One region of the Streptomyces sp. NPDC005566 genome, then DNA from elsewhere that is predicted to be linked to it. Evidence: riboswitches for the same ligand, from Rfam matches in the RefSeq annotation. Region 1 holds a riboswitch; each other region holds the start of a gene.
What was found. Region 1 has a riboswitch for thiamine pyrophosphate ahead of thiO (glycine oxidase ThiO). Riboswitches for the same ligand answer to the same signal wherever they lie in the genome.

Region 1 (6,905 bases):
AGCCCCACCGCGTCATTGCCACGGATCCGCTCGCCCGATCCGGGATCGCTGCTGATCACCCTGCCGCGATCCACCGTGTCGCTGTAGGAACGCCTGACGCCCCCCACGTCGAGACCGGCGCCCGCGAGCCGCTTCTCCGCCGCCGTCTGGGTCTGGCCCAGCAGCGAAGGGACCCGGGTGAACTGCCCCGAATTGATGTACCAGACACCCGCACCGACTCCCAGGACCAGCAGGAGGGCCACGAGCGCCGTGAACATCCCGCGCCGGGATCCGGCGGCGAACCGCCGCCTGCGGCCACCCGTCCGCGGCGGCAGCGGGGGCATCTCCAGGCGGCTGGTGTGGTGCGCGGTGCCCTGGCCGGCCGGGATGACCCGCGGGATCACACTCGTACGGTCGTCGGCGCCGTCATGCGCCTCGGCGATCGCCTGCGGAGGCATCGCGTCCAGCTGCTCCTCGGTCAGACCGGCGCGCACCACGCGGGACCGGGCCAGCAGGGCCACCGCGTCATGGGGCCGGGCCTCGGGGTTGCGGGCGGCGGCGCCCGCAACCAGCTCGTCCAGCCCGGCGGCCAGGCCCGGAACCGCACGGGACGGGGCCGGGACGTCCTCGTTGAGGTGCTGGTAGATGACCTGTGCGGCGGTCTCACCGGTGTGCGGCTTGCCGCCGGTCAGCATCTCGTACAGCACGACTCCGCAGGCGTACACGTCGGCGCGGGTATCGGCCGTGCCGTGCTCGATCTGCTCCGGCGCGAGGTACGAGACGGTGCCCAGGAGCGAGCCGGTGGTGTCCGTGACGGTGCCCACCGCCCGTACGAGACCGAAGTCGGCGACCTTCACCCGGCCGTCGTCCCCTATCAGGACGTTCTCCGGCTTCATGTCGCGGTGGACGAAGCCCGCCCGGTGCGCGGCGCCGAGCGCGGCGAGGACCGGCTCCAGGATGTCCAGTGCGGCCCGCGGCTGCAGGGCGCCACGCTCGCGCAGGACATCGCGCAGGGTGCACCCCGCGACGTACTCCATCGCCAGGTACACGTACGCGCCCTGGGCGCCCTGGTCGAAGACGGCCACCACATTGGGGTGCGCCAGCCGGGCCACGGACTTGGCCTCACGGATGAAGCGCTCGACGAACGCGGCGTCGGTCGCCAGGGCCGGATGCATCACCTTGAGGGCGAGCACCCGGTCGAGACGGGTGTCCACGGCCCGGTAGACCGTGGCCATACCGCCGACGGCGATGCGCGCATCGATGCGGTAGCGGCCGTCGAGCAGCTGCCCGACGAGGGGGTCCTGGAGGGTCGTATCCACGGGTCGAGTCTACGAGTCGCCACGGACACGACGGACGGGCCGGGGCAGCCCGGGGACCGTTCTGAAGCCGAGCCGTGACAGGGGCATGTACGTGTTGTGACCTGGGAGCGGCCGGTGGAGCAGCCGTGCGAGCCGGTCGGGCGGCCGTGTCAGAAGGCCGGGCGCTCCGGATCCAGCACCGCCCGGCCCCCGGCGGGCGAGGACGCCTCGGCGAAATGCCGCCTCGGGATCCGGCCGGCCCGGTACGCCAGGCGCCCGCCGTCCACCGCGTGCCGCATCGCCGCCGCCATCAGCTCCGGCTCCTGCGCCCGGGTCACCGCTGAGGCGAGCATCACAGCGGCGCACCCCAGCTCCATCGCCAGCGCGGCGTCCGAAGCGGTCCCCGCCCCCGCGTCGAGGATCACCGGAACCGCGGCCTGCTCGATGATCAGCTGGAAGTTGTGCGGGTTGCGGATGCCGAGCCCGGAGCCGATGGGGGAGCCGAGCGGCATGATCGCCGCACACCCCACGTCCTGGAGTTTCCGGGCGAGGACCGGGTCGTCATTGGTGTACGGAAGGACGGTGAAGCCCTCGTCCGCGAGGGTCTCGGCGGCGTCGAGCAGCTCGATCGGATCGGGCAGCAGAGTCCGCTCGTCGGCCACGACCTCCAGCTTGATCCAGTCGGTGCCGAGCGCCTCCCTGGCCAGCCGGGCGGTCAGCACGGCCTCGCCCGCGGTGAAACAGCCGGCGGTGTTCGGCAGGACGCGGATGGAGAGCCGCTCCAGGACGGAGAGCACCGAGCCCTGAACGGTCGGGTCGAGCCGGCGCATCGCGACGGTGGTCAGCTCGGTTCCCGCGGCGATCAGGGAGCGCTCCAGCACCTCGAGGCTGGGCGCACCGCCCGTTCCCATGATCAGCCGGGACGAGAAGGTGGTGGAGCCGAGCGTGAAGAGATCGTCCGACATGGTCAGCCTCCCTGGACCGCGGTGAGGACCTCGACGCGGTCACCCTCGCCGAGGGCGGTGACGGGCCACTGGCTGCGCGGCACGACGGCCTCGTTGACCGCGGCGGCGACACCGGAGTGCGCCGTGGTCAGGGTCGCGACCAGGGTGTCCAGGGCGGTACCGGCCGGGACGCTGCGGTGCTCCCCGTTCACGGAGACGGAGACGGACGCGGACGCGGACGACGCAGGTGCAGAAACGGTGGTGGGCAGGGGCTCTGTCATGCGGGCTGCTCCTGAGGTGCTGAAGTGAGGGCTCCGGGGGAGGTGTTCGGTGAGGCGGGGCCCCGGCCGGAGGGCGCGAAGCGGCTCGGCGCGAAGGGGCGGGCCTCCGCGAGAAGTTCGCCGGTGGTCAGCACGTGGGCCATCACGTCACCGGTGACGGGCGTCAGCAGTACCCCGTTGCGGTGGTGACCTGTGGCGAGGTGCAGGCCCGGCAGGGCCGTCGGACCCAGCAGCGGGGCGTTGTCCGGAGATGCGGGACGCAGGCCCGCGCGGGTCTCGGTCAGCGGCAGTTCGGTGATGCCCGGCACCAGTTCGTGGGCGTCGCGCAGCAGTTCGTAGACCCCGCCCGCGGTGACCGTCGTGTCCCAGCCCATCTCCTCGCTGGTCGCGCCCACGACCAGCTCGCCGTTGGCGCGCGGGACGAGGTAGACGTGACTGCCGCGGACCACGGCCCGTACGGTCCGGCTGAGGAACGGGGCGTACGCGGGCGGCACGGCCAGCCGCAGCACCTGCCCCTTGACCGGGCGGACCGGTGGCACGACCTCCTCGGGGACCCCGGCGAGCCTGCCGCTGAGACTGCCTGCGGCCAGCACGACCTGGTCGGCGCTCAGCTCCGTACCGTCCGTGAGGACCGCTCCGGCCGCCCGGCCACCCGTCACACTGAGCCGCTCCGCCCGGGCCCGGCGGAAGACCACACCGGCCCGCTCGCACGCGGTGACCAGGGCCGAGGCCAGCCGGCGGGGATCCACCTGGTGGTCGCCGTCGGCCCGCAGCCCGCCGCGCACGCCGGGGGCGAGCATCGGCTCCAGCCGGCGGCACTCGCGGCCGCTCAGCCACTCCGACTGCAGCCCCGAACGCTGCTGCAGGGCGTGCAGCTCCCGCAGATGGGCCCGGTCGTCGGAGTCCAGTGCGACCGCCAGCGTGCCGCAGGCACGGAAGCCCGTCTCCTGCCCGCTCGCTTCCTCCAGTTCGGCCACGAACGCCGGATAGCGTGCGGCGGAGGCGACATTGAGGCCGAGCAGCGTCTGCTCGCCGTAGTGGAGTTCGGTGACGGCGGCGAGCATTCCGGCCGCGACCTGGGCCGCCCCGCCGCCCGGATCGGGATCGGCGACCGCGACGGACATGCCGCGCCCGGCCGCCCGCCACGCGGTCACCAGGCCGATGATGCCGCCCCCGACGACAAGGACGTCGGATCCGTTCTCGGAGATGCGCATGGGCGTCCAGCCCCTCCCTTCGCCGGCATGACCCGGATCAGGTTCGTACGGTCGGAGGCCGGCCAGCCTCCCTCTCAGCCCGGTGCGTCCGGGCTCCCGCGAGTGCCTTACGTTGGCCACCCTAAACCCCGCCGCCCGCAGCCAGTAAGGGAGCAGCCGCCGTGGCCCGTTCACTCGACGGACTCGTCCTGTCGCCCGTCGCAGACCAGGCACCCGGCCAGGTCGGCACCCGCACACGCTTCGCCTACCGGGAGCGGGAGGGACGGATCTGGGCCGCGTACGCGGGCGGTGACGTCGTTCGCGGACACCTCGTGGGCACCAGGGAGGGAGACACCCTGGACTTCCGTTATGTGCAGCTGAAGCAGGACGGAACGACCTCCGGCGGCCACTGCGTCTCGACCGTCACGGAACTTCCCGACGGCCGGGTGCGACTGGACGAGCGGTGGGAGTGGGAGTCCCAGGAGGGCAGCGGGACGAGCGTGGTGGAGGAGCTCCCCACCTGACGCAACGTCAGGTGACTAGGGTGGCCGGGTGAGCGAGCAGACGGAACAGCGGGAATCGGGACAGCAGCCGCGCCGGGTCGTGGTCGTCGGCGCGGGCATGGCCGGCGTGCAGACCGCCGTGGCCCTGCGCGAGCAGGGCTTCGCCGGTCAGGTCACCCTGATCGGCGCGGAACCGCACCAGCCGTACGACAGGCCGCCCCTGTCGAAGGCGGTCCTGCTCGGCAAGGCCGAGGACTCCGCATTCGACGTCGACTTCGAGGCGCTGGACATCACGCTGCGCCTGGGCCTCGACGTGAGCGGACTGCGCGCCGCCGCACACGAACTGGACACCCCCCAGGGCCCCGTCCCGTACGACGTGCTGGTCCTCGCCACCGGGGCCGAGCCCGTCGTCCTGCCCGGCTCCGAAGGTGTGCCCGGTGTCCATCTGCTCCGCACCGTCGACGATGCCGCACGGCTGCGGCCCGTCCTGGAGCGGCAGCACGACGTCGTGGTCGTGGGAGCCGGCTGGATCGGTGCCGAATTCGCCACCGCGGCCCGTGCCGCGGGCTGCGCGGTCACCGTCGTCGAAGCCGCCGAACGCCCCCTCGCGGGCACCCTGCCCGCCGACGTCGCCGCTCCGATGGCCCGCTGGTACGCCGACAGCGGAGCCGAACTCCTCACCGGCGCCCGGGTGGCGCGCGTCGACCCCGGAGCCGTCCACCTGGCGGACGGCCGGGTGATCCCCGCCGGAGCGGTGATCGTGGGCATCGGCGCCCGCCCCACCACCGGCTGGCTGGAAGACTCCGGCATCGCGCTCGGCCCGGACGGCTCGATCACCGCGGACGGTTCGCTGCGCACCTCCCTGCCCGACGTGTACGCGGTGGGTGACTGCGCCTCGTTCCCCTCCGCCCGCTACGGCGAGCGGCTGCTCGTCCATCACTGGGACAACGCCCTCCAGGGGCCCCGGACGCTCGCAGCCGCCCTCGCTGACGGGCAGCCCCGGACATACGACCCGGTGCCCTACTTCTGGTCCGAGCAGTTCGGCCGGTTCGTGCAGTACGCCGGTCACCACGCAGCAGCCGACACCATGCTGTGGCGCGGCGACCCGGCGGACCCGTCCTGGACGGTCTGCTGGCTGCGCGAAGGCGTTCTGGTGGCGGTGATCGCCGTCAGCCGGCCGCGCGACCTCGCCCAGGCCCGCAAGCTCATCGAAGCCGGGGCGCGCGTCGATCCGGTGCGTGCCGCGGACCCCTCCGTACCGCTGAGGACAGCGGCACTGTAGGACCCGGGTACCTCCTTACGGGCGGCCCGGCTACCGACTGTCGGTCCGGGATGGCAGGCTTGTCCCTGTGACCGAGATTGACGCAAAGATCGATGTTCTCGTCCCCGACTGGCTCCACCTTCCCGACATCGCGGAAATGCTCGATGTCGAGGTGACGCGCGTACGGCAGTTGGTCAAGGAGGGCCAGCTCATCGCCGTACGACGTGGTGAGAGGCGGACGCTCCAGGTACCTGCCGCCTTCATCGACGGCAACAAGGTGGTCAAGGGACTCGCAGGGACCCTGACGCTCCTGAGGGACGACGGCTACAGCGATGGAGAGATGTTGGAGTGGCTCTTCACCCCCGACCCGAGCCTGCCCGGTACGCCCGCGCAGGCGCTGAGTGAGAATCGCGGTACGGAGGTGAAGCGCCGGGCCCAGGCGCTCGCCGTCTGACCGGACGACCGTTCGCGGGGTGCGGGCCGTGCTGCACGGCCCGCACTCTGCCGTGACCGGCACCCGCCGGGCCGGCGACCATCGGGTCGTCGGCCTGCCGGGCCGACGACCTACTCAACGGGGGGAAATCCACCATGTCCACGCCTCGCTCGCTGCTGGCCGACGCCCGGCTCTACCTCTGCACGGACGCCCGCAGACAGCAGGGCGACCTTCCCGCGTTCCTCGATGCCGTGCTCTCCTCCGGCGTCGACATCGTGCAGTTGAGGGACAAGGGCATGGAAGCCGCCGAGGAGCTCGAACACCTGGCCGTGTTCGCGGACGCCTGCAAGCGGCACGGCAAACTCCTCGCGGTGAACGACCGGGCCGACGTCGCCCACGCCATCGGTTCCGACGTGCTGCACCTCGGGCAGGGCGATCTGCCGGTGCCCGCCGCCCGCGCCGTCATCGGCGCCGAGGCGGTGATCGGCCGCTCCACCCACGCCGAGTCCGAGGTCGACGCCGCCGTCGCCGAAACGGGCGTGGACTACTTCTGCACAGGCCCCTGCTGGCCCACCCCGACCAAGCCCGGCCGGCACGCCCCGGGTCTGGGGCTCGTCCGCTACGCCGCCTCACTCGACCAGCCGCGCCCCTGGTTCGCCATCGGCGGAATCGACGCGGGCAATCTGGACGAGGTGCTGGACGCGGGCGCACGACGGGTCGTGGTCGTGCGGGCGATCACCGAAGCGTCGGATCCCGCTGCGGCGGCCGCGGCACTCGCCGCGCGCGTCAGGGCGCGCACGGCCTGAGCAGGGCGCGCCTCGCGCTCCGGGGGAGCGGCTGTCCGAGGGGTGGACAGCAATCCCATTAATCCGGGCGAAAAGGCCCGGTCTGGTTGGGGTACCGCCGAGCCCTGGTTAACCTCCCAGTATGGCTCTCGGCACACCTTCCACCAGGACAGATCACGCTCGCACCGTGCGTGAGCTGCTCGCGACCGGCAAAACGTCGTACTCGTT
Region 2 (6,905 bases), on a different contig from region 1:
CGTGCTGACCTTCCTGCTGCTCACCGTGGTCGCCGACACCGGTGCGTACGCCGTCGGCTGGCGCTTCGGCACCCACAAGCTGGCACCGCGCATCAGTCCCGGGAAGACCCGCGAGGGCCTGTTCGGGGCGATCGGGTTCGCGATGGTCGCGGGTGCGCTGTGCATGGAGTTCCTGATCGACGACGGCAGGTGGTGGCAGGGGCTTCTGCTCGGTCTCGCGGTCGCCGCCAGCGCCACCCTGGGCGACCTGGGCGAGTCCATGATCAAGCGGGATCTCGGGATCAAGGACATGGGCACGCTGCTGCCGGGCCACGGCGGCATCATGGACCGGCTCGACTCCCTGCTGCCGACCGCGCCGGTGGTGTGGCTGCTGCTGGTGCTGTTCGTCGGATCCGGCTGAGCCGATGCGTTCACGTACCGTGTGACCTGCAGTTCTACGAGTGAGGGTCCGTTGCCCACAGGGCGGCGGGCCCTCACTCGTACCGGCCCCGGACCTTCGCCTCGGCAACGCTGCGGTCGGTGTCCCGCATCGGCAAGGCAGAAGGACCGGCCGTTGTAGGTGCGGGGTTGCCGGGTCAGAGCCGTTCCCGTCGAGGTGGCCCGCGTGGTAACAGCCCATGCCGCCTGCTCGCCGCTGTGGGGAGTGAGATCCACTTTCGTCTCCGTGGTCGCCCATAATGCGTGTATCTTGCATTCAAGGTGGCGAAGTCGAGCGCTGGACGTGAAATTCACATGTGCGTTCGATTTACGGTGGAGCTGGTCGCCCGTCGCGCGTACGTCCTTCCGTGCGATCGGTCACGGTCGGGCACCCGGCCGGAGCCGCCCGCGGCCGTCACAGGGCCGCCGACATCGGCCGACAGCGACCGGACGACGTCGTGCCCCACGCTGCCCGCCGGACGACGACCTCTGGGACCACGGCGTGTCTGCGACACTGGAGGAACCATGCCTAAGCCCGGAGAACTCCAGTTTGTCGCGCCCCGCGGAGCCAAGCAGCCGCCGCGGCACCTCGCCGACCTCACCCCCGACGAGCGCAAGGAAGCAGTCGCCGCGACCGGCGAGAAGCCCTTCCGCGCCAAGCAGCTGTCGCAGCACTACTTCGCGCGGTACGCGCACGACCCGGCCGAGTGGAGCAACATCCCGGCCGGTTCGCGGGAGAAGCTCGCCGAGGCGCTGTTCCCCGACCTGATGTCCGTGATGCGCCACATCAGCTGCGACGACGACACCACCCGCAAGACGCTCTGGAAGCTGCACGACGGGACGCTCGTCGAGTCCGTCCTCATGCGGTACCCGGACCGGGTGACGATGTGCATCTCCTCGCAGGCCGGATGCGGGATGAACTGCCCGTTCTGCGCGACCGGGCAGGCAGGCCTCGACCGGAATCTCTCGACGGCCGAGATCGTGCACCAGATCGTGGACGGAATGCGGGCGCTGCGCGACGGTGAGGTTCCGGGCGGGCCCGCGCGGCTCTCCAACATCGTCTTCATGGGCATGGGCGAGCCCCTGGCCAACTACAAGCGTGTCGTCGGGGCGATCCGGAGGCTGACCGACCCCGAGCCGGACGGGCTCGGCCTCTCGCAGCGTGGGATCACCGTGTCCACGGTGGGCCTGGTGCCGGCCATGCTGCGCTTCGCCGACGAGGGCTTCAAGTGCCGTCTCGCCGTCTCGCTCCACGCCCCGGACGACGAGCTGCGCGACACCCTCGTTCCCGTGAACACGCGCTGGAAGGTCCGGGAGGTACTGGACGCGGCCTGGGAGTACGCCGAGAAGTCCGGCCGCCGCATCTCCATCGAGTACGCCCTGATCCGCGACATCAACGACCAGGCATGGCGGGGCGACCGGCTCGGCCGGCTGCTCAAGGGCAAGCGCGTGCACGTCAACCTCATCCCGCTGAACCCGACGCCCGGCTCGAAGTGGACCGCCTCGCGGCCCGAGGACGAGAAGGCGTTCGTCGACGCGATCGCCGCTCACGGTGTGCCCGTCACGGTCCGTGACACCCGCGGTCAGGAGATCGACGGGGCCTGCGGCCAGCTGGCGGCCTCCGAGCGCTGATGCGGTTCCGGTGACGGGTGCCATCCGGCCGGAACGGCGTGATCCGGCCGGTGTAGCCTGGCCCGGAAATCAACTTCATATTCCGACAGGGGAGCGCCACAGCGCTGAGAGTGCGGCACCGAGCCGCAGACCCTCTGAACCTCGCCCGGGTCATTCCGGGTAGGAAGTTCGGACCTTACTCAAGCTGTTGCGCCCTGCCCGCTCGCCGGCGGGCGGGGCCGCGTCTCTTCCTGGTCACTTCCAGGAGGAATCACATGAACACCACCACGAAGTATGCCGCGACGGCGCTCGCCGCCGCGCTCGGCGTCACCGTGCTCGCGGGCTGCGGCGGATCCGACGACGACGCCTCGGGTTCCGGGAACTCCAAGGCTTCCAAGACCGTGACCCTCGTCAGCCACGACTCCTTCAACGCCTCCGACGCGGTCCTCAAGGCGTTCACCGAGGAGACCGGCTACACGGTCAAGGTGCTGAAGAGCGGTGACGCCGGTGCCGCGCTCAACCAGGAGATCCTGACCAAGGGATCCCCCCGCGGCGATGTGTTCTTCGGCGTCGACAACACGCTGCTCTCGCGCGCCCTGGACAACAAACTGTTCACGCCGTACGAGGCGAAGGGGCTCGACCGCGTCGCGGCCGACACGCAGCTCGACGCGGACAAGCACCGGGTCACGCCCGTCGACACCGGCGACATCTGCATCAACTACGACAAGAAGTACTTCGCCGACAAGAAGCTCGCGCCGCCGCAGTCGTTCGACGACCTGCTGAAGCCCGCGTACAAGAACCTCCTCGTCACCGAGAACGCCGCGACCTCCTCGCCCGGCCTCGGCTTCCTCCTCGGCACCGTCGCCACCTACGGCGAGGACGGCTACCAGGACTACTGGAAGAAGCTGAAGAGCAACGGCGTCAAGGTCGTCGACGGCTGGGAGCAGGCGTACAACGAGGAGTTCTCCGGCTCGGCGGGCGGCAAGAAGACCAAGGCCGACCGGCCGCTCGTCGTCTCGTACGCCTCCAGCCCGCCCGTCGAGGTGCTGTACGCGGAGCCGCAGCCCACCGAGGCACCGACCGGGGTCGCCACCGGAACCTGCTTCCGCCAGATCGAGTTCGCCGGCCTGCTGGACGGTGCGAAGAACGAGGCGGGCGGCAAGGCACTGCTGGACTTCCTGATCAGCAAGCAGTTCCAGGAGGACATGCCGCTCAACATGTTCGTGAACCCGGTCGCGAAGGACGCCGAGCTGCCGGAGCTCTTCACGAAGTTCGGTGCGACCGTCGACAAGCCGGCGACCGTGACCCCGGAGAAGATCGCCAAGAACCGTGAGCAGTGGGTCCAGTCGTGGTCCTCGCTCGTCGTGAAGTAGCCGCGCGTCCCCCACGCGGGGGGAACGCGGCGCGGCTCGGCCTGATGGTCGTGCCCGTCGCGTTCTTCGCGCTGTTCTTCGCCTACCCCGTCGTCGCGATCGTCGGCCGGGGGCTGAAGGCGGACGGCGTCTGGCAGTTCGGACGGATCGGCGAGGTGCTGAGCCGGCCGGACATCGCCGACGTCCTCTGGTTCACCACCTGGCAGGCACTCGCCTCGACCGTGCTCACACTGCTGATCGCGCTGCCGGGCGCCTATGTCTTCGCCCGGTTCGACTTTCCCTGCAAGCAACTGCTGCGTGCGGTCGTGACCGTGCCGTTCGTCCTGCCGACGGTCGTCGTGGGTACGGCGTTCCTGGCACTGCTGGGGCGGGGCGGATTCCTCGACGAGCTGTGGGGCGTCCGGCTCGACACCACGGTCTGGGCGATCCTCCTCGCCCACGTCTTCTTCAACTACGCGGTCGTCGTGCGGACCGTCGGCGGCCTGTGGTCGCAGCTCGATCCCCGTCAGGAGGAGGCCGCCCGGGTGCTCGGCGCGGGACGCCTCGCGGCGTGGCGGCGGGTGACCCTGCCCGCGCTGGCACCGGCCGTGGGGGCCGCCGCCCTGATGGTCTTCCTCTTCACGTTCACCTCCTTCGGAGTCGTCCAGATCCTCGGCGGCCCGGCCTACTCCACGCTGGAGGTGGAGATCTACCGGCAGACCGCCCAGCTGCTCGATCTGCCGACGGCCGCCGTGCTGACCCTGGTGCAGTTCGCCGCGGTCGGCGGGATCCTCGCCGTGCACGCGTGGACCGTACGGCGCAGGGAGACCGCGCTGAAGCTCGTCGACCCGGCGCAGACCTCCCGCCGGCCGCGCGGGGCCGGGCAGCGGGCCCTGCTCGGCGGCGTCCTGCTGACCATCGCGCTGCTCATCGTCGTGCCCCTCGGTGTGCTGGTGGAACGCTCCCTGGACACGTCCGGCGGCTACGGGTTCGGCTTCTACCGAGCACTGCAGTCCGCCGACGCGAACGGTTCCACGTTCCTGGTGCCGCCGCTGGAAGCCATCGGGAACTCGCTGCAGTACGCGCTGGTCGCGACCCTCATCGCCCTGGTGATCGGCGGCCTCGCCGCGGCCGCCCTGACGAGGCGGGCGGGACCGCTGGTGCGCGGCTTCGACGCGCTGCTGATGCTGCCTCTCGGGGTGTCGGCCGTCACCGTGGGCTTCGGCTTCCTGATCACGCTCGACGAGCCGCCCCTGGACCTGCGTACGTCCTGGATCCTCGTACCGCTCGCCCAGGCGCTGGTGGGCGTCCCCTTCGTCGTACGGACCATGCTGCCCGTCCTGCGCGCGGTCGACGACCGGCTGCGGGAGGCGGCGGCGGTGCTCGGCGCCTCGCCGCTGCGGGCCTGGCGCGAGGTCGATCTGCCGCTGGTGCGCCGGGCCCTGCTGGTGGCCGCGGGCTTCGCGTTCGCCGTGTCACTCGGCGAGTTCGGCGCGACCGTCTTCATCGCACGCCCCGACAACCCCACCCTGCCGGTGGCGGTGGCCCGGCTCCTGGGGCGGTCCGGGGAGCTCAACTACGGGCAGGCGATGGCACTCAGCACGATCCTGATGCTCGTCTGCGCGGTGTCGCTGCTTCTGCTCGAACGTATCCGCACCGACCGATCCGGGGAGTTCTAGAGATGCTGGCACTGGATTCGGCCACGGTCCGCTTCGGGAAGCGGACCGCGCTGGACGCCGTGGACCTGGAGGTCGCCGACCACGAGATCGTCTGTGTCCTGGGACCCAGCGGCAGCGGCAAGTCGACGCTCCTGCGGGTCGTCGCGGGGCTGCAGCGGCTGGACGGCGGACGGGTACTCCTGGACGGCGCCGACCAGGCCGCCGTGCCCGTGCACCGGCGCGGGCTCGGGCTGATGTTCCAGGACCACCAGCTCTTCCCGCACCGCGACGTCGGCGCGAACGTCGCGTTCGGGCTGCGGATGCACGGCGTCTCCCGGGCCGAGCGCGACCGCAGGGCCGGCGAGCTCCTCGACCTCGTCGGCCTGCCCGGCGCCGGACGGCGGGCCGTCGCCGCACTGTCGGGCGGCGAGCAGCAGCGCGTCGCCCTCGCCCGCGCGCTGGCACCCCGCCCGAAACTGCTGATGCTGGACGAGCCGCTCGGGCAGCTGGACCGGAGCCTGCGCGAACGGCTCGTCGTGGAGCTGCGCACCCTCTTCGGCAGGCTCGGCACGACGGTGCTCGCCGTCACCCACGACCAGGGCGAAGCCTTCGCCCTGGCGGACCGGGTGGTGGTCATGCGGGACGGCAGGATCGCCCAGGCGGGAACCCCTCTGGAGGTCTGGCAGCGCCCGGCCTCCGCGTTCGTCGCCCGGTTCCTCGGCTTCGACAACGTGGTGGACGCGACGGTGACCGGCGCGGCCGCCCACACACCCTGGGGCAAGGTGCCGGTGCCCGGCGATTCGCCCCAGGGCGCGCGCGAGCTGCTGGTCCGGCCGGCCGGGGTACGGATCGGCGACGCGCAGGACGGGCTGACCTGCACGGTGGGAGCGCGTACCTTCCGTGGCCACCACGTCGCCGTGACCCTGTACCCCGCTGACGGGCCCGTTCTGGAGGCCGAGTGCGGGCTGCGGGACACCCCGGAGGAGGGGGCCACGGTGGGCGTGACGTTCGACGCGGCGGAGACGGTGGTCCTGTCCGCGGCCCAAGAGGTCTGACCCGTCCGGCTGGCGGAGCCCTCCGGAGCCTGGTCCCCTGGACACGGAACCGTCGGGAAGAAGGACAGGGATCATGACTGGATCAGTGCGCGAGGGCATCGACATCACCCGCGTCGTCGAGGCACCGCGGGACCGGGTCTTCGAAGCCTGGACGGTCCCCGAGGACTTCGCCGCCTGGTACGGGGGTGACGCGGACGTGCCGCTGGACCGGGTGTCGATGGACGTCACGCCGGGCGGTGAGTGGAGCCTGGTCATCATCGTGCCCGGCGCGGAGATGCCGTTCCACGGCGTCTACCGGGAGGTGTCCGCCCCCGAACGGCTCGTCTTCACGCTGAAGGACAGGAGTGCGCCCGCGGACGTCGAGGGTGAGACCGTCACGGTCACCTTCACGGAGCTGAGCAGGAAGTCCACCGAGATGACCTTCCAGCAGCGCGGCGGCAACCTGACGCCCGAGCAGTACGCGGCGGCCGAGGACGGCTGGCATGCCTTCTTCGACGCTCTCGACGCCCGCCTCGCCGCCCGCTGAGCCGGCCCCCCGATCCCGCGGAACCTGGGGCAGCCCGTCAGTCCGTTCGGTCAGTCAGCCGTTCAGCCCGTCAGCCGGGCGAGGGCCCCGGCGGCCTCCTCCACCGTGTCGACGAGCGCGATACGGGACTCCATCGCCCGGCCCGCCGCCAGCGCGCTCAGCAGCGGCCAGGCGGGCAGCTTCTCCGTCCAGTGCGCGCGGTTCACCAGCACCATCGGCGTGGGCGCGGAACGCGACTCGTAGTAGTTCGGCGTCGCATTGTCGAAGATCTCCTGCACGGTCCCGG
Region 3 (6,905 bases), on a different contig from region 1:
GGCGCCCGCACCGCGTCGCGGTGTGATCATCGAATCACTCGCGCACTGGGCCGATGTCATCGGCGCACCCGTGTACTGCGCTGTCTACCGCGACGGGGAGATCGACCTCGTCGCGGTGGCTGATACGCCCGACTTTCCCGCCGTCGAGGAGTGGGCCGCCTTCCGTGAGACCGGCCATGCGCATGCTCTTGGTCAGTGTCTGTTGGGCCAGCTCGACGAGAGGGCGCGCGAGGATCACCTGGATCGTCACCCAGTGCAACCACTCACGCGCTACTCCGTCAGAGATCGTCCGGCATTTCTCGACCGGATGAGATCGATGAACCGCATGGAACCTGTCGTCGAACGACAGGAATACGCGTTGGGAACGGTCTGCGCGGCCATCCCGATCACTGTGGGAACTGCCGTGGCGGCCATGGCCATTTCGCTACCCCTGGACCAAGAGGAACGGTTGCTCCCCGCAGTCGAACAACTACGCTGTGAAGTGACCAGCCTCTTGCGCTCGTTCGTGTTCTCTATCAGTATCTGAAAAATCACTCCTTGTGATCTGCTATCGCGTGCACCACGATGGCGTCAATAGGGCCATGGGGGATCATTCCTGGCCAGATTCATCTACTGCGGGGTTGAACGATGCGCGAGTCGGTTCAAGCAGAGGTCATGATGAGCTTCCTCGTCTCCGAGGAGCTTTCGTTCCGTATTCCGGTGGAGCTCCGGTACGAAGTGGGCGATCCGTACGCGATCCGGATGACCTTCCACCTGCCAGGAGACGCCCCCGTCACCTGGGCCTTCGGCCGTGAGCTGCTGCTCGACGGTCTCAACAATCCGAGCGGCGACGGCGATGTGCACATCGGCCCGACCGAGCCCGAAGGGCTCTCGGACGTACACATCCGGCTCCAGGTAGGCACGGATCGTGCGCTCTTCCGCGCCGGCACGGCGCCTCTTGTGGCATTTCTCGACCGGACGGACAAGCTGGTGCCACTGGGACAGGAGCACACGCTCGGTGACTTCGACGGGAATCTGGAAGAGGCGCTGGGCCGCATCCTCGCCAAGGAACAGAACGCCGGCTGACCAGGGACCACCCCGCTGAACAGGCACCACCGGTTCCCCGTACGCCCGGCGCTCGCGCTCACGCCTTGCGGCGTCGGCCCCTTCCGGTCCGTACGGGGGCAGGGGCTCCGGCTTCCGCGCCGAGCCCCGTGCGGTCCGCGGAGACCACCAGGGCCGCGAGCACCGTCGTCACCGGCACCGAGGCGACCAGCCCGATCGATCCGACCAGGGTCCGGACGATCTCCATCGCGACCAGTTCGCTGGTGGCCACGGTTCCCACGCTGCTCTGGGCGATCGAGAAGAGCAGCAGCAGGGGTAGCGCGGCGCCCGCGTAAGCGAGTACCAGAGTGTTGACGACCGAGGCGATGTGGTCGCGCCCGATCCTGATGCCTGCCCGGTAGAGCCGGCGTACGCCCATCGTCGGATCTGCCTGGTGCAGCTCCCAGACCGCCGACGTCTGGGTGACGGTCACGTCGTCGAGCACACCGAGCGAACCGATGATCACACCGGCCAGTAGCAGGCCGCTCATGTCGATGTCCGGGAACAGCCCGTGGATCAGGCCGGTGTTGTCATCGGTGTTGCCGCTCAGACTCGCCCATCCGATGAAGAGCGAGCCCAGCAGTCCGATCAGCAGCAGCGAGATGAGTGTGCCGATGACGGCCACGGAGGTGCGCGCGGTCAGCCCGTGGCACATGTACAGGGCGATCAGCATGATGGCGCTGGCCCCGATCACCGCGACCACCAGCGGGTTCGAACCCTGCAGGATCGCCGGGAGGATGAACAGCGTCAGCACGGCGAACGAGACCGCGAGCGCGATCAGCGCCATCAGTCCGCGCAGTCTGCCCACCACGATGACCGCGAGGGCGAAGATCCCCGCCAGCAGGGCCATCGGGAAGGCGCGGTCCACGTCGGTCACCGAGTACTGGAGATCACGGGGCGCGTCGGGCGCGTACGCCACAACCACCCCTTGGCCGTCCCTCAGTTGCCTGGTCGAGTCGGGCTGGATGACCTCGACGAACGTACGGCCCTTGTCCTTGCCGCTCGTCACCTCGACCGTTGCCTTCTTGCACAGCCCCGTCTGCTCGTCGACCGCCTCACGCCCCGAGGGTGTCGAGGTGTCGCCGGTCGGCGGCACCTGCGAGGCGTTCACGTCCGCGCAGTCCACCCTGGCGATCTCCACCACCTTGCCCTGCTGGGTCTGCCGGTCGAAACCGACACCCGTGCGCTCGTGGGAGGGCGCGCCGCCCGGCCAGAAGGCCACGAGACCGACCAGGACCGCGGCGGCGAACGGGATCAGCACGGCGGCGATGACCTTGCGCAGATGCTTGGACACGGGCGCGGCGGGGCCGTGGCTGTGGGTGTGGCCCGGGGCATGGCTCTGCGTGCTGCCGGACCGGGGGTCGTGCGGTTCGGGGGCGCTCGGGGAGGACGTCACCCGGCGATCATCCCAAGAACGGGAGAGGCCCTCTGGCCAGCACGCCAGGAGGGAGGCTAGCGTGGAGGCACCTTTGCACACGCGGGAGCTCGGAGCACCGGGCTGAGAGGGCGCTGACCTCCGTATATCCGTACGGGACACGCTGCGCCGACCGCCGAACCTGTTACCGGGTAATGCCGGCGTAGGGAGTAGGTCTCATGACCACAGCGGACGCACGCACGCCTGCCTCGAAGCAGAATGCGCAGAACACCCAGAATGCGCAGGATGTGGCGAACAGCGAGGCCGGGAAGTCCATCGGCTGGCACAAGGGGTACGTCCAGGGCTCGCGCCCGGACCTCCGGGTGCCGGTCCGTCAGGTGCACCTCACCAACGGCAAGGACGTGACGCTCTACGACACGTCGGGGCCGTACACCGATCCCGCCACCGAGACCGATGTCCGCCGTGGGCTCGCGCCCCTGCGGGAGAACTGGATCATCGCCCGCGGCGACACCGAGGAGTACGCGGGCCGCCCCGCACGCCCCGAGGACGACGGGCTCAAGCACACATCGCCGCGCGGCGGGCTGCGCAACCTCGACGCGGTCTTCCCGGGCCGTCCCCGTCAGCCCCGCCGCAGCCGCGACGGGCAGCCGGTCACACAGCTCGCGTACGCCCGCCGCGGCGAGATCACTCCGGAGATGGAGTACGTCGCGATCCGGGAGAACGTGGAGCCCGAGGTGGTGCGCGAGGAGATCGCGGCGGGGCGGGCCGTGCTGCCGGCCAACGTCAACCACCCGGAGATCGAGCCGATGATCATCGGCAAGCGATTCCTGGTGAAGGTCAACGCCAACATCGGCAACTCCGCGGTCACTTCCTCCATCGAGGAGGAGGTGGACAAGATGACCTGGGCGACCAAGTGGGGTGCCGACACGGTCATGGACCTGTCCACCGGTCGCAACATCCACACCACGCGCGAGTGGGTGCTGCGCAACTCCCCCGTGCCGATCGGTACCGTCCCGCTCTACCAGGCACTGGAGAAGGTGGACGGCCGGGCCGAGGAGCTGACCTGGGAGATCTACAAGGACACCGTCATCGAGCAGGCCGAACAGGGCGTCGACTACATGACGGTGCACGCCGGGGTCCGGCTCCCGTACGTCCCGCTGACCGCCCGCCGCAAGACCGGCATCGTCTCCCGCGGCGGCTCGATCATGGCGGCCTGGTGCCTCGCGCACCACAAGGAGTCGTTCCTCTACGAGCACTTCGAGGAGCTCTGCGAGATCCTCGCGGCCTACGACGTGACCTACTCACTCGGTGACGGACTGCGCCCCGGCTCCATCGCCGACGCCAACGACGAGGCGCAGTTCGCCGAACTGCGCACGCTCGGTGAACTGAACTCCGTCGCGAAGCGGTTCGGCGTCCAGACGATGATCGAGGGCCCGGGCCATGTCCCGATGCACAAGATCAAGGAGAACATCGACCTCCAGCAGGAGATCTGCGAGGAGGCGCCGTTCTACACGCTCGGCCCGCTGACCACCGATGTCGCCCCGGCGTACGACCACATCACCTCGGGCATCGGTGCGGCGATGATCGCCTGGTGGGGGACGGCGATGCTCTGCTACGTCACGCCCAAGGAGCACCTGGGGCTGCCGAACAGGGACGACGTGAAGACCGGCGTCATCACCTACAAGATCGCAGCGCATGCTGCGGATCTTGCCAAGGGTCACCCCGGGGCGCAGGAATGGGACGACGCGCTGTCGGATGCCCGGTTCGAATTCCGCTGGGAGGACCAGTTCAACCTGGCGCTCGACCCGGACACGGCGCGGGAGTTCCACGACGAGACGCTGCCGGCCGAGCCGGCCAAGACGGCGCACTTCTGCTCGATGTGCGGTCCGAAGTTCTGTTCGATGAAGATCAGCAGGAGCATCACGGAGCAGTTCGCCCCCGACCTGCTCCCCTCCGCCTCGGAGGAGGAGATCGAGGCGGGGATGCTGGAGAAGTCGAAGGAGTTCGCCGCGAGCGGCAACAGGGTGTACCTGCCGCTGGCGGACTGACACTGACACCGGGCGAAAGTGCAGGAAGTGGCGGCGCTGTCCTGGGTGTTACGTGCCCGGGGCGGCGCTTCCTGGCGGTTCATCAGATTGTCTGTATTGAACCCGAAGAGTATGAGCAATGGCTGGTTTCACGTGATGAGTCCTCTGATCGCCTGGTTGCAGAGGCAGTTCGGCGACGGTAGGGACACGGAAACGTGGCAGGTCTATGTACATTTCGGCAGGGGCTCACCCTGGCTTGACCATTTCCTTATCTGTGCCTTACCTTCCGCTGTGCTTGGCCGAAAAAATGTGCGCCCCGACGGGGGGCGCCAGGGGAGGGAAACACAGTGAGCTGGTACCTGAACGTACTCAAGAACTACGCGGGCTTCAGCGGTCGTGCGCGCCGCAAGGAGTACTGGATGTTCGCGCTGTTCAACGTCATCATCGCCGGCGTCCTGCTCGGTATCGGCGCTGCCATCGACACGCAGATCCCGTACATCATCTACATCCTCGCTGTGATCATCCCCTCGCTCGCCGTCGTCGTCCGCCGGCTGCACGACACGGGCCGTTCGGGCTGGTGGTTCCTGATCTCGTTCGTCCCGCTCGTGGGCGGCATCATCCTGCTCGTCTTCATGTGCTCCGAGGGCACGCACGAGGCCAACGAGTACGGCGCGAACCCCAAGCTGGCTCCCCAGGCAGTCTGAGTCCGGCAGGTGCTCCGACCGGATCGGAGCACCACCGCACACTGAACAGAGCAGAGGCCGGGTGCAGAAAGCTGCACCCGGCCTCTGCTGTACGGGAACGCGGCACCGGCCTCTCAGGTACGGAGTCGGCAGGATCACTCCGGCGTACGGGAATCGGGCCGGATCAGTCCGACGCACGGGAATCCGGCAGGCTCACTCCGACGCACGGACCCGGGGCCGGATCACTCCGGCTGGTGTTCGGGGCCGCCGAAGTCCGGACTGGTGAAGTCCGGGCTGGTGAAGGACGGACGCGGTCCCGCCGAGGGGCCGTCCTGCGGGCCGGAGAAGTCCGGTCTGCTGTAGCCGATCTTCGGGATGCGGTTCGCCGAGCGGTGCGGGGTCCGTGAGGCCGGCCCCGCGGTCGGGTCGGCGAGGGCGTCCCGCAGGAAGGGCAGGATGCCGCGCTCCAGCAGTGCGTGGCGCCATGCCTCCCGGGCGCGTGCCACATCCTCGGGCAACTCCTGCTCGTCGTCCATGGCCGGCAGTGCGGTGGCCCCGTTCCGCAGCGCGGTGATGAGGAGTCCGACCGCGGCGACGAGGATGGCCGCGGCGGCGACCGCCGCGAAGAACCAGCCGGCGGCGACCAGGGTGCCGCCGAACGCCAAGGCCGGGCTGACCGCCTTCAGGAGATAGCCGACCAGCAGGAATATGAGGGCGGCGGAGCCGGCGAGAACGGGGGCCAGTGCGGCGATGACGGCAAGGGTTCCCGCCCCCGGCCCGTCCGGTTCGTCCGGGGCCGATCCGAGGGCGGTCCCGGGGGCCGACGCATCGGCCGGTCCGCGGAGTTCGCCGCGGACCTTCACGTAGTGCTCGTACTCGGTGGCGGCGGCTGCGGTGATCAGAGCGGTGGCGTTCAGCGCCATCGTCCGCAGTTGTTCCGCGTTGAGCCGGTCCCCCACACCGTCCAGATCCGGGCGTTCGTGAGCATGGCGCAGAGAGTCGGCAAGGATCCGCTCGTACTCGGGTCGGTCCTCGGCCAGCAGGTGCGGAGCGCTTTTCATGTGCATCCCCCGATGCTCCGTAAGGCCTGATCGACCGCCTGGGCCGGGCAATCGGGCGGAAACGGAGGAGAGCCTGCTACTGATACGCCGATGGTAGAGCGACCACGGCACGGGTTGACAGGGGGTTTCCGGAAATAGGCCCAGTGGTCGGCGTTGTCAGGTCGTGGGTGCGTCTTCCCCGACAGCTGTCAGTCATTCAGGGGAAGTTGGACAACCAGTAGTTTTCCGGCCATGGTCACTCCGCCGTCCATGGCGATGGCGAGCCCGTCCGCGTACACGTGCGGACCGTCCACCACGGGGCGGGCGCTGTCTTCGCCGTCCTCGGATCCGACCTCGCCGAGCAGGTACGGGATAGGGCTGTGACCATGCACGACGCGCTGTCCGCCGTACGTCGACATCAGCTCGCGAACAGCCTGCGAACCGCCCTCGTCGCGGAAGGCGAACCGCTTGGTGAGCTTGCGGAAGAGGTCCCAGCACTCGTCGGCGTCATTGCGCGTGAGAATGGCGTGCACCGTGTCGTTGACGTCCTCGATGGTGGTGCCGTAGTCGAGGTAGGCCGTCGTGTCGGAATGCATCAGCAGATGCCCGTCCTCCTCGACGACCGCGTCGAGCCGGGCCATCCACTGCAGGTGGACGTCCTGGAGGCGCTCCATGTCGGTCTTCTGGCCGCCGTTGA

Region 2: another riboswitch for thiamine pyrophosphate. It lies ahead of ABZS61_RS29905 (thiamine ABC transporter substrate-binding protein); the one in region 1 lies ahead of thiO (glycine oxidase ThiO).
Region 3: another riboswitch for thiamine pyrophosphate. It lies ahead of thiC (phosphomethylpyrimidine synthase ThiC); the one in region 1 lies ahead of thiO (glycine oxidase ThiO).

The regions. Positions count from the first base shown of each region.
Region 1 covers NZ_JBEXDB010000001.1:10,472-17,376, reverse strand. The annotation lists gene pknB (Stk1 family PASTA domain-containing Ser/Thr kinase) at 1-1,298, opposite strand, end outside; gene ABZS61_RS00085 (thiazole synthase) at 1,448-2,242, opposite strand; gene thiS (sulfur carrier protein ThiS) at 2,245-2,502, opposite strand; gene thiO (glycine oxidase ThiO) at 2,499-3,716, opposite strand; TPP riboswitch at 3,714-3,826, opposite strand; gene ABZS61_RS00070 (hypothetical protein) at 3,878-4,219, shown strand; gene ABZS61_RS00065 (FAD-dependent oxidoreductase) at 4,248-5,480, shown strand; gene ABZS61_RS00060 (Rv2175c family DNA-binding protein) at 5,548-5,913, shown strand; gene thiE (thiamine phosphate synthase) at 6,048-6,698, shown strand; gene metF (methylenetetrahydrofolate reductase [NAD(P)H]) at 6,820-6,905, shown strand, end outside.
Region 2 covers NZ_JBEXDB010000023.1:39,899-46,803, reverse strand. The annotation lists gene ABZS61_RS29915 (phosphatidate cytidylyltransferase) at 1-400, shown strand, start outside; gene rlmN (23S rRNA (adenine(2503)-C(2))-methyltransferase RlmN) at 943-2,049, shown strand; TPP riboswitch at 2,127-2,233, shown strand; gene ABZS61_RS29905 (thiamine ABC transporter substrate-binding protein) at 2,304-3,401, shown strand; gene ABZS61_RS29900 (iron ABC transporter permease) at 3,446-5,059, shown strand; gene ABZS61_RS29895 (ABC transporter ATP-binding protein) at 5,062-6,093, shown strand; gene ABZS61_RS29890 (SRPBCC domain-containing protein) at 6,167-6,619, shown strand; gene ABZS61_RS29885 (Rossmann fold nucleotide-binding protein) at 6,682-6,905, opposite strand, start outside.
Region 3 covers NZ_JBEXDB010000013.1:30,720-37,624, forward strand. The annotation lists gene ABZS61_RS21040 (helix-turn-helix domain-containing protein) at 1-526, shown strand, start outside; gene ABZS61_RS21045 (SsgA family sporulation/cell division regulator) at 628-1,065, shown strand; gene ABZS61_RS21050 (YibE/F family protein) at 1,124-2,479, opposite strand; TPP riboswitch at 2,551-2,684, shown strand; gene thiC (phosphomethylpyrimidine synthase ThiC) at 2,677-4,506, shown strand; gene ABZS61_RS21060 (DUF805 domain-containing protein) at 4,833-5,189, shown strand; gene ABZS61_RS21065 (hypothetical protein) at 5,411-6,235, opposite strand; gene ABZS61_RS21070 (metallophosphoesterase) at 6,418-6,905, opposite strand, start outside.